DNA from 2 places in the Glutamicibacter sp. NPDC055354 genome. Region 1 is predicted to be linked to the other one. Evidence: riboswitches for the same ligand, from Rfam matches in the RefSeq annotation. Region 1 holds a riboswitch; the other holds the start of a gene.

Region 1 (5,681 bases):
CCTGGACCAGCTGGAAATTGCAGCTGCACTGGCTCTGATGGCCCAGGGCGGCCGCCCGCTGCTGATGACCGAACCAGTCATGTCCCCTTCGAAGAAGGCACGCATGGATCGCCCAGAGCGCGGCGAGCGTAGCGAACGCGGTGACCGTGGCGATCGCGGTCCACGTGCCCGCAAGACCGCTGCCGAAGGCAACGCCATGTACCGTCTGGCCGTAGGCCGACGCAACCGCGTGCAGCCGGGCTCGATCGTTGGCGCACTGGCCAACGAGGGCGGCTTCGATTCTTCGGAAATCGGCGGCATCGAGATCCGTTCGGACCACACCCTGGTCGAGTTGCCAGCAGAGCTGAGCAAGGACCAGTGGCGTGCACTGTCCAAGACCCGCATCGGCGGCGAAGCCATCGAGCTCGAGCTCGACAATGGCCGCAGCCCGCGCCGTGACGACGAAGGCGACCGCGGTGGCTTCCGTGGCGGCCGTGGTGGTGGCTTCGGCGGCGGACGCAGTGGCGGCCGTGGCGGTTTCGGTGGCGGACGCGGCGGCGGACGTGGCGGCTTCGGCGGTGGCGGACGCGGCGGCAAGGATCGCTTCAGCGACTCGGGCCGCAGCGGTGGACGTCGCGACTACTAAGCCAGCCGCACGCAGCTGAACAGCATTGAATAACGCCCTTGGGGCAAGCCGAAAGCTTGCCCCAAGGGCGTTTTTCGTGCGCCGCAGGCTATTTACGGAGCAGGAGTTCCCACCGGGATCCCGTCCCCGAGATAGACCGTGCCGCCGCTTTCCAGGAACTGCCTGCTTTTCTGCGCCATCCCGGCCAGGGCGGCTTGCGCCTCGGCCGAGCCGTACTCGTCGCGGATATCCTGGGAGATGCGCATGGAGCAGAACTTCGGCCCGCACATGGAGCAGAAGTGGGCGGTCTTGGCCGGCTCGGCCGGCAAGGTCTCATCATGGAATTCCTGTGCGGTGACCGGGTCAAGGGACAACGCGAACTGGTCATTCCAGCGGAATTCGAAGCGCGCCTTGCTCAGCGCATCATCCCGCGCTGTGGCGCCCGGGTGGCCCTTGGCCAGATCGGCGGCGTGCGCAGCGATCTTGTAGGTGATCACCCCGGTCTTCACATCATCCCGGTTGGGCAGTCCCAGATGCTCCTTGGGAGTGACGTAGCAGAGCATCGCGGTCCCGTACCGTGCGATCTCCGTGGCGCCAATGGCGCTGGTGATGTGGTCGTAGCCCGGGGCGATGTCGGTGACCAGCGGGCCCAGGGTATAGAACGGCGCCCCATCGCACAGCTGCTGTTGGCGTTCCACATTCTCGCGCACCAGATGGAACGGGATATGCCCCGGGCCTTCGACCATCACCTGCACATCGTACTTCCAGGCGCGCTTGGTCAGCTCGGCCAGGGTGTCCAGCTCGGCGAACTGGGCGGCGTCGTTCGCATCTGCGATGGAACCCGGGCGCAGCCCGTCGCCCAGCGAGAAGGCCACGTCGTACTGCGCGAAGATCTCGCACAGCTGATCGAAGTGGGTGTAGAGGAAATTCTCCTGGTGGTGCGCCAAGCACCAGCCGGCCATGATGGACCCGCCACGCGAGACCATGCCGGTGACCCGGTTGGCAGTCAGCGGGATGTAGCGCAGCAGCACCCCGGCGTGGATGGTCATGTAGTCCACGCCCTGCTCGCACTGCTCAATGACGGTGTCGCGGAAGATCTCCCAGGTCAGTTCGTTGGCTTCGCCGTTGACCTTCTCCAACGCCTGGTAGATCGGCACGGTGCCGATGGGGACCGGGGAGTTGCGGATGATCCACTCGCGGGTGGTGTGGATGTCATCTCCGGTGGACAGGTCCATAACCGTGTCCGCGCCCCATTTGGCCGCCCACTGGAGCTTGGAGACTTCTTCTGCGATGGAGCTGGTCACCGCCGAGTTGCCGATATTCGCATTGATCTTGACCAGGAACGCCTTGCCGATGATCATCGGCTCGGATTCCGGGTGGTTGATGTTCGCCGGGATGATGGCTCGCCCGGCCGCGAGCTCGCTGCGCACCAGCTCGACATCGCATTCCTCGCGCAGGGCCACATAGCGCATTTCCGGGGTGATGATCCCGGCACGCGCATAGTGCATTTGCGTCACGCGGGCTCCGCCAACGGCCTGCAGCGGCGGGGCTGAGCGTCCGGCCCATTCCGCGCTGGCCGTGCCGCGGCGGACCGCTGAGCGTCCGTCGTCGTGCAGGTTGCGTTCGCGGCCTGCATAGGTTTCCACGTCCCCGCGTTCCAGGATCCACCGCTCGCGGAAGGGTTGCAGGCCTTGGGTGGGCTCGCTTCCCGGTCCGCTGGTGCGATATACAGCCAGCGGCTCGTTGGACTGTCCATTGGGGGAGTCTGCCAATTGGATCTGCGTGACGGGAACAGAAATTCCCGCAGATTCACGGTAGGCAAGGGTGTGGGCAGGGTGCTGTTCAATTTGTTCCACTGGGGAAACTCACTTCCTTCGCCGGCATTACCCGGACAGGTTCAACGGTCGCGGACGGCGATAGCCCGATCTCAGCCCTTGCCAGGGCACCCGTGTGGTCGCGAACAACTTAGCACGCTTGCGAGGGTTAAACGCAAACCCAGTGGTCAGGGCCTGACATCAAGGAAGTGGGAAGGGCCGGCTGTGGCGGGCCAAGATGCTTTTCATTGGCCGGAGACTCTTGCCGGGGGCACCTGGAATCCGGGGCGCAAGACGCAGCCGGTAGCCGGTGCTGCAGCTTGGGGTGTGCCCTGGGCCATGCTCGCAGTGGCTACACGGCATCTGCGGGATAAACGAAAAGAGAGGCAATCTGGAACCAGATTGCCTCTCTTATTTCGAGCCCCCTGCCGGAATCGATCCGGCGACCTCGTTCTTACCAAGAACGCGCTCTACCACTGAGCTAAGGGGGCAACAGGTAAATACTTTACACAGGTTTTTGAGGTTTGCAAAATCCGTCGGGAATTTGTTGCTGAGGTCACAATATTCCTACTCAAGACCGGAATGGGCGGCAAGGAGCTGTTGCCTTCCTGGCGGTTTCCAGCACCCCGGTTCGCGGCCTGGGATCCAACTGCCGGCCGCTGGAGCCGTGCCTGCGTGCCAGGGTGGATCGGGTGTTGCCCAAGTGCCGCTCGGTCACGGGTTCTGGAGCGGGAAAAGGTGGCAGCGTTCCGAAATTCCAAGCGGAGTAATTCGATGCTTGGCCACCGGGAAGAATCCGCGGGATTCTATCCTGCGCACCCGGGCAAATCCGCGATTGACCACGAGGAGCACTCCCGTGAGCATCGTCACCAGGGCACTTTTTGTCCCACCCTTCGTCCCCGGGGTGGCGAGTGAGGGGATAAATAGCCATTGACTAGTGGTTTTACAGAATTTTCCGGGTCTTTTCCGGGGTGATCCGCCGATTTTTCTTTGCCGGGAAATCCGTGTAGAGTATTTACTCGTTGCCCCCTTAGCTCAGTGGTAGAGCGCGTTCTTGGTAAGAACGAGGTCGCCGGATCGATTCCGGCAGGGGGCTCTGAGTGAGAAGCATTCTTGGCTTCTACTGGATTGCTTCTCACTTGTGGCGGCGTAGCTCAGCTGGTTAGAGCGCACGACTCATAATCGTGAGGTCCCGGGATCGAGTCCCGGCGCCGCTACCAAATCAAAGATCCTCGGCCTCGGCCGAGGATCTTTTTTGGTTTCCGGCCCCGAAGCAGCATTGTCCTTCGAGGGCATGAACGGCTAGTGATCCAAGTCCTTCTCCTGGTTCCCGTCCTTGGCTTGCTGAGCCAGCGACAGCAGCCCCTGGATCGCTGTCGTATCGAAATCCGCCTCTTGGCTCGGTGCCTGATTGGCATCATGGCCGTGGACTTCGGTATGCAAGCGCTGCATCTGCATGTCGAGTTTCGTCGCCATGGCCGCCGCGTCGGCAAGCTCTTGCACTAGATGTTCTGGAACTTCGCCCTCGTACTTGTAGAAGATCTTATGTTCCAGGCTTGCCCAGAAATCCTGGGCAATGGTACGGATCTGCAGCTCCACCACGACATCGACCGGGCCATCGGATAAGTAGACCGGGATCTGCACGATCGCATGGACACTTTTATAGCCGTTGGGCTTCGGGTTCTTGATGTAGTCCTTGATTTGGAGGACCTTCAGGTCATTCTGCGAGGTTAGCGTGTTCAGAACCTTGTAGATGTCCTTGACGAAACTGCAGGTAATGCGCACGCCGGCAATGTCGCTGATGTTCTCGCGAATGGCAGGCAGGGACGGGGAGATGTTCCGGCGGGAGACCTTGCGCATGATGCTCTCCGGAGTTTTCACCCGGGAAGTGACGTGCTCAATTGGATTGTAATTGTGCAAATACAAGAACTCTTCACGCAAGATCGAGACCTTGGTCAGCACCTCGTCCACCGCAAACTGGTACTCCATCATGAAACGCTGGAAATCATGGCGGAAAGCCTGCGTCAATCGCTGCAGCTCGGCCGGCGAAGGGGCGGTCTCGGCAGCTGCGATGGCCACTGCACGAGTCTTGTCATCAAATGGGACAGAAATCCTGGATCACCTCAGCAGATCATGGCCCGGCCCGCGGTACGGTTCCGGTGCAGTTCCAGCTTAAGGGCATCTCCTAGGAATTAGGCCAGAACGAATCGGGAATTCGTCCAGCAAACTTTCGGGCTGCAGGCGCCGGCCAACCTGCCTTGCAGGAGCTAGCCATGTCCGGTGAACTATCGTTAAAGAGGTAACTTCGAGGAAGGCATCGATGGAATTCGCCAGCGACCACCGGCAGCTCTGCCACGGCATCAGCTTCTCAGAGCATGAATGCGCCCCCATGCTCCGGCTTCGGCAAGCGGAAAAATGGAGCACCGAATACCTGGAAGCCAACCGTTCACTAAGCCTGCGCATCGGCGAACTGAAATTCTGCCTGGGCTACATCACGATGAACAGCGATGGCTCTCGCAACACCTTGCCTTGCCCGAAGAACAAAGCGCTGCGTACCGGAACCCAGTGCGAACGCTGCCGCCGGCTGGATCATTCAAAGTTCATGCATCATTTCCACAAGACCGGCGAAGCCCCGGAGGGCATGCGCAAGTACCTGGAGCAGCCGCACTTCTTGTATGTCGCAAGCTTCGCCCATGGGGCGACCAAGGTCGGTACCACCTCGACCCATAGCAAATGGACTCGCTTGGCGCAGCAGGGAGCGGTCATTGCCCGCTATGTTGCCCGCGCCGCTGATGGCGCCGCTATTCGAGTGCTCGAAGACCTGGTCACTGAACACGTGGGCCTGAGCCAGCAAGTCCGGCAGAAGTCCAAGATCAAGGGACTGGCCAGCTGGGAACTGGACTACGCCCAGCTGGACCAGATCAACTCCGAAGCGGCAAGCCGGACCCGGGTCTTCCTTGGCGCCCAGCGGGGCCTGGAGACCTACGGCGTGCAGCTGCGCGACGAGCTATGGAAACAACCGGCCTTCGCCCGCCCGGTCGTTGACGCCTGGGATACCCATGCGCTGCATGCCTGGAATGCGGCACTGGGCGGGAACACCGTGAATCTGCGCATCCGCGGCGTGCTGGGGCAAAGCATCCTCGCAGACAGCGGCGAAGGCACCACCGTGCGCCTGCTGGATGCCGCCGAGTTGAAGACCCGCGAGGTCGCCATCGTGGAGAACTTCGGAGATTTCAGGGAAGAGCAATCCGCCCTGTTCTGAA
Region 2 (5,681 bases), 180 kb from region 1:
CGCCGCCTGCTGCGAACGGGCACCGGTTTTGCACACGAATACGACCGCCGAAGCGCTGTGCGCGAGCTTTCCCAGACCCCGTTCTTTGAGCTGCGCGAGCGGGAGGTGCTGGCTGTGCGGGATCGCTATGATGTCGCGCTCCCAGGATTCGCGCACATCCACCAGCAATACCGGTTCGTCCGCTTCCAGCTCCGCTAGCTGCTGAACCGTGAGCTCCGGGACATGCCCTTCGGCAGCGCAGGAAACCGGCAGGTACTCCCCCAGCCCGGTCACCGGCTCACGTTGCGGATCCCTGACGAAATCGAGGGTCCGCACACTGGCTTCCAGCGCATCATAGAGCCAGAGCTTGCCGCTCAGTGTGGTCCCGATTCCGGTAATGAGCTTCAGGGCTTCGGCGCACATCACCGAACCGATAACGCCGCACAGTGCGCCGAAGACTCCTCCTTCGGCACAGCTGGGCACGGAGTCCGCGTCGGGGATTTCAGGAAAAAGATCACGCAGCATCGGGCCGGTGCGCGGATCGAAGACGGACACCTGCCCGGAGAACTGGAAGAGGGTTCCCCACACCAGCGGGGTGCCGGTGATTTCCGCGGCATCATTGGACAGGTACCGCGTGGCAAAGTTGTCGCTGCCGTCGATGACCAAGTCGTATTCACTGAATAGCGCCACTGCGTTGGATTCATCCAGCTTTTCATCCACGGTGATGATCTGGACGTTCCGGTTCTGCTCGTGGGCCATCCGCCGCACCGAATCCACTTTCAGGCGCCCTGCATCCTGTTGCCGGTGCATGGTTTGTCGTTGCAGATTGGACAGCTCGACGGTGTCATCGTCGATGATCCCGAGGGTGCCGATTCCCGCAGCGACCAGGTAGCTGGCAATGGGACTGCCCAGGCCCCCGGCTCCGATAACCAGCACCTTGGCGTTGGCGATGCGGCGTTGCCCTTCTTCTCCCACCCCGGGCAAGGACAAGTGCCGGGAATAGCGCGCCAGCTCTTCCGGTTCCAGCTCCGCGCCGGGTGCTACCAAGGCTTCCCGGCTCACGAGAAGTCACCGACCAGGGTTTGCATCATGCCTTCGGCCGGCGAGGAGGCCAGTGCGGTATCGCGGCGCGGGATCCGGCCAGCGAGCCGCGCGGCGCGCCCGGCACGCACGGCATCCTTCATGGCCCTGGCCATGAGCGGCGCGTTGTGCGCCCGGGTCACCGCGCTGGCCAGCAGCACCGCGTCGCAGCCGAGCTCCATGGCCAGGGCCGCATCCGAGGCGGTGCCCACCCCGGCGTCAAGGATCACCGGTACCTGCGCGCGCGAGACGATGGTGGAAATATTGTGCGGATTCAGGATCCCCAGGCCCGAGCCGATCGGTGCTCCGGCCGGCATGATTGCCGCAACCCCGGCGTCCTGCAGGCGCTGGGCAAGTGCCGGATCATCATTGGTGTAGGCGAAAACCTGGAACCCGTCGGCCACTAGTTGCTCGGTGGCCGCATGCAGTTCCAGCGGGTCCGGCAGCAGCGTGTGCTCATCGGCAATGACTTCGAGCTTGATCCAATTGGTTTCCAGAGCTTCACGGGCCAGGTGCGCGGTGAGGATCGCATCGCGGGCGGTGAAGCATCCAGCGGTGTTGGGCAGCGCAATCACGTTGTTGCGCTGCAGCAGTTCATACACGTTGCCTGCGCCGGCCGCCGAAAAGTGGCGGATGGCCACGGTGGTCAGCTCCGTTCCGGAGGCCTGCAGCGCGCTTTCCAGGGTGGTCAGCGAACTCGCTCCCCCGGTGCCGAGGATCAGGCGCGAGGACAAGGAGCGTCCGGCGATTTGGAATGGGTCGCTGTGGATGTCCAGCTCGGTGATGTTGCGCGTTTCCATGCCTAGCCTCCCTGGGCCGCGGTAACGAGTTCAATGCTGTGCCCTTCGGCCAGCAGGTAGCTATTCCAGGCGCTGCGTGGAACGACAGCGCCATTGACGGCGGCGGCAACTCCGAGCTTGCTGCCGTCAGCGGCCACCGAGTTGGCGTCCAGTTCCTTGCCGATTTGCGTGCTGATGAATTCGCGAAGGGTGGTTCCTTCGTCCAGGTTCAGTTGCCGTGAATTGAAATTGATGCCGATGCTTGTCATGGTTGCTGCTCCGTTCGGTGAGCGGTCTAGGTTGCGTTGGCAAAGCGGTGGGGATCCACAGCCTGGTGCAAGGGGTGGGATTGGTGGCCGTGGGCGAGATCCGCAGTGAGCGTTGCGCCCAGCGGAGCCAGCAGCACGCCGTGCCGGGAGTACCCGGTGCAGAGCAGCAGCCCTGGATCAAGGCGTCCAAGCAGCGGCCGGTCATCTGGCGTGGCGGGACGTGCCCGGGCCGTTGCCTCGTTCAGCGTGCAGTCGCTGATGCCGGGGACAAGCTTTCTCGCGTTGTCCAGCAGCAGGTGCATCGCGCCAATGTTCACCGCTTGTTGCCGGTCTTCACGGACACTGGCGCCAAGGACGAGGCTGCCGTCCCTTCTCGGCACTAGATACACCTGTTCCCGGTGCACGATGCCGCGGATGGTGCGGGTGATGAGCGGCGGGCCTGCTGGTCCCTGGATCCGGAGGATGTCTCCGTAGACCGGACGCAGCGGAAGTTCGTTCAAGCCATCGAGGGTGCCAAGACCGGTGGCCACGATGGTCTGCTCCGCTTCGAAGATTCGGCCCGATGCGGTGCACACAGCGGTGGTCCGCTTCCCGTCGGTCACCAGTGCCTGCGCCCGTTCCTCGACCAGGTGCGGACGCAGATGCTCCAACAGGATCTTGACGATGGATCGAGGGTCGACCTGGTGGTCATCTTGGCACAGGACCGCGCCAGCAATATTGGCGGCCAAGGCTGGTTCGAGCTTGCGGGCTTGGCTGGGCAGCAGCTTTTGCGCTGACAGGCCGAGGGATATCTGCAGTTCGGCCAGCTCGTGCAGGGCTTCGCGGTCCGCAGGCTCTGCGGCGACAACGAGCGTGGAGTTCTGCAAGTAGTCCGGGCGTTGCCCGGTGGCCGATTCGATGCGCTCGATGAACTGCGGATAGGCGGCATTCGAGGCGGCAAGCAGCTGGTGCAACGGGCCATTGCCCCAGACCGTTTCAGCTGCCGGGGCCAGCATTCCTGCTGCCGCGTAGCTTGCACCTTGGCCGGGTGCCGGATCGATGAGGGTGACGGTGTGTGCGCGTGAATCCAGCTCGAACGCGACGGCCAGGCCGATTATCCCGGCGCCAACAATGTTGACATGCACAAGGGCACGCTTCCTTCCTACGGCGGCATGACCCGCATCAGGTGTAGCGGTCGGCTCGGTGCCCTCTCAGCCTGGTCGATTCAGGCTCCCGCGGATTACAGCGATTATAAGCATGATGCAGCTCATAAAGTCGAACTTCACTGAACGCAGTTCCGTCATCTTCTGTGATGTACTTGCTGACATGGCATTCCATGACTTCCCTATCGAGCTTTCCCAAGGTTCTGCGCTATCCAGCACCATCATCTCGTTGGAGCAAGAACTCTTGGAATCTAGCCAACGCCATAGCCAGGAGCAATTGCAGCGGCGCTTGCATCCTCGGTTCGCCGAGGTGGGAGCCAGAGGGCGAGTCTATGATCGCGAGGCCATCATTGCCCAGCTGGCCCAGGAGCCGGCACGGGCTGCCGGGGCGTTGAAAGTCGAAAGCCCGGTGGCTCTCCAGCTTTCAGACCAGCTGGTGCTGCTGCGCTGGAAGCTGCTCTCCGGTTCCCCCAGCGAACGCAGTTCACTGTGGATCCATGAGCAGGGCCGCTGGCAGCTGCTCTTCCACCAGGGCACGGTCGCCGCTCATCCGCAGCCATCTGCAGGACCGAAGGAAACCGTGCATGCCGACGGTGAATTCACGGTGCGCCGGCTGCGCCTTTCGGATGCCGAAGCGGTCTTCGAGGCATTCTCCTCGAACCCCGACATGCTGCGCCAAGGCGACGCCGATTCCCCGCAAAAGGCTGAGTCGTATGTGCGCGCACTGCTGGAGGCCGGGGAACGCCAGCAGGCGATGGCCGTCGCATATCGGGATCGGCTGGTGGGACTGGTGTGCGGTACGGTCGACCCGGCCAATCGGAACGCGTGGATTTGGTATTGGATGAACCAGAATTACCGGGGCCGGTCGCTGGCCACCCGCGCCGTGGCAACCTTGGTGGATTACCTGTTCGACGAGCTGGGACTGTACCGCTTGGAGCTGGGCTTGCGGGCAAATAATCCCGGGTCGAAGCATGTGGCAGAAAGCAACGGCTTCCTGCACGAAGGTGTCGAGCGGGGCAAATTCCTGGTTGCCGGAGAACGCATCGATGTGCACACCTACGCGCGGTTGCGTACCGATGGCGGCTCTGCGGTCATGCCCTTGCCGTGGGGCACGCAGCAGTAGCTTGGCGGGCATCAAAAAAGTCGCGGAATCCGGTTTTGGATTCCGCGACTTCTTATCTGTCCCTCAGGTTTTGTGATGCGTGGTTAGATGCCTGGGTTCGATGCCGGTGGCGTCGAGTCCGGGCCATTGGTGGCCTGTTGGGCCTCCATCTTTTTCAGCGTGCGGGCCGCAGCATCACGACCGCCGAGGCCAAAGGCCAGAGCCGCTGCCAATGCTGCGCCAATGACGATTGCGCCGAAGGCCATGTTGATGATCGAATCGGCGATACCCATGTACTTCAGGCCCATCGCCACGAACAGCGCAATTGCCGTGTAGCGGATGATCTTCGAAGCAGTAGTGTCACCCAAGAAGCGGCCAATCACATTGGCGATGACGAAACCTGCGGCGATAATTGCTGCGCCGAAGAGGATCTTGCCGCCCAAGGCCAGGATCTCATTGAGGATATTGGTGATCGCTGGGAAGTTCAGCATCTGGGCCGCCATCACACCGAAGAACAGCACGATAGCAATCTTGACGATGCCAGCGATGATTCCCGAAGCGCTCTTGCCCTCGGGAACTACGCCCCACTGGGCAACAACAGTGTCGGTACCCACGCCGTGGAGGGTGGATTCAAGTAGCTGCCCGACGAACTTGGCAATCAGGATACCCACGGCCAAGAGCGCCAAGGCCATGATGACCTGCGGGATTGCGGTGAAGACCAGCTGCAGCATCTGCTGGGCAGGTTCCGAAATTGCCGCGATGCCCAGAACCTGCAGGGCTGATATTGCGACGACTAGCAGGATCAAGGCGAAGACGATGTTGGCAATGATGTCAACGATCTTCGCTTGGGATTCGCGAGACTGAACTTCATCTACTGGTTCGTTGCCTGGGGTGACCTTGCGGACCAGTCCGCTAAAATCGACAGTTCCCAAACCGGTCCTCAGCAGCTGGCGAACGATATTCGCGATGACGTAGCCAATGAAGAAGATGAAGCCCGCACCGATGAGGTTGGGGATGAAGGCCATGACGCCGCCGAGCATGCCCTGCACCGGCGATAGCACTTCGGATAGAGCGAAGACCTGCAGGATTGCCACGAGGCCGAAGAGCCAGACAATCAACCCCGCGACCTTGCCTAGGGATTGGCCTATTTGTTCTCCGTCATTGCCCTGCTTTTGCAGGAACTTCACCCTGTTCACCAGTTTGGCGGCAGCCCAACGAATTATGCGTGCAACTAGCCACGTAATGATGAGGATGATTAGCGCGATGCCAACCTTTTGTAGCATCGACGCCCAGTCGATATTGTCTAAAACGTTCTCAGACTGCATTGCTG

What was found. Region 1 has a riboswitch for thiamine pyrophosphate ahead of thiC (phosphomethylpyrimidine synthase ThiC). Riboswitches for the same ligand answer to the same signal wherever they lie in the genome.
Region 2: linked by a shared signal. The riboswitch ahead of thiO (glycine oxidase ThiO) and the one ahead of thiC (phosphomethylpyrimidine synthase ThiC) in region 1 are both predicted to bind thiamine pyrophosphate.

The regions. Positions count from the first base shown of each region.
Region 1 covers NZ_JBSHMB010000001.1:1,339,630-1,345,310, reverse strand. The annotation lists gene ACWICV_RS06285 (DEAD/DEAH box helicase) at 1-625, shown strand, start outside; gene thiC (phosphomethylpyrimidine synthase ThiC) at 718-2,460, opposite strand; TPP riboswitch at 2,457-2,564, opposite strand; tRNA gene ACWICV_RS06275 (tRNA-Thr) at 2,838-2,909, opposite strand; tRNA gene ACWICV_RS06270 (tRNA-Thr) at 3,443-3,514, shown strand; tRNA gene ACWICV_RS06265 (tRNA-Met) at 3,562-3,638, shown strand; gene ACWICV_RS06260 (GTP pyrophosphokinase) at 3,721-4,497, opposite strand; gene ACWICV_RS06255 (DUF2797 domain-containing protein) at 4,739-5,680, shown strand.
Region 2 covers NZ_JBSHMB010000001.1:1,155,694-1,161,374, forward strand. The annotation lists gene moeB (molybdopterin-synthase adenylyltransferase MoeB) at 1-1,041, opposite strand, end outside; gene ACWICV_RS05305 (thiazole synthase) at 1,038-1,859, opposite strand; gene thiS (sulfur carrier protein ThiS) at 1,862-2,107, opposite strand; gene thiO (glycine oxidase ThiO) at 2,134-3,231, opposite strand; TPP riboswitch at 3,229-3,333, opposite strand; gene ACWICV_RS05320 (GNAT family N-acetyltransferase) at 3,413-4,372, shown strand; gene ACWICV_RS05325 (mechanosensitive ion channel) at 4,456-5,676, opposite strand.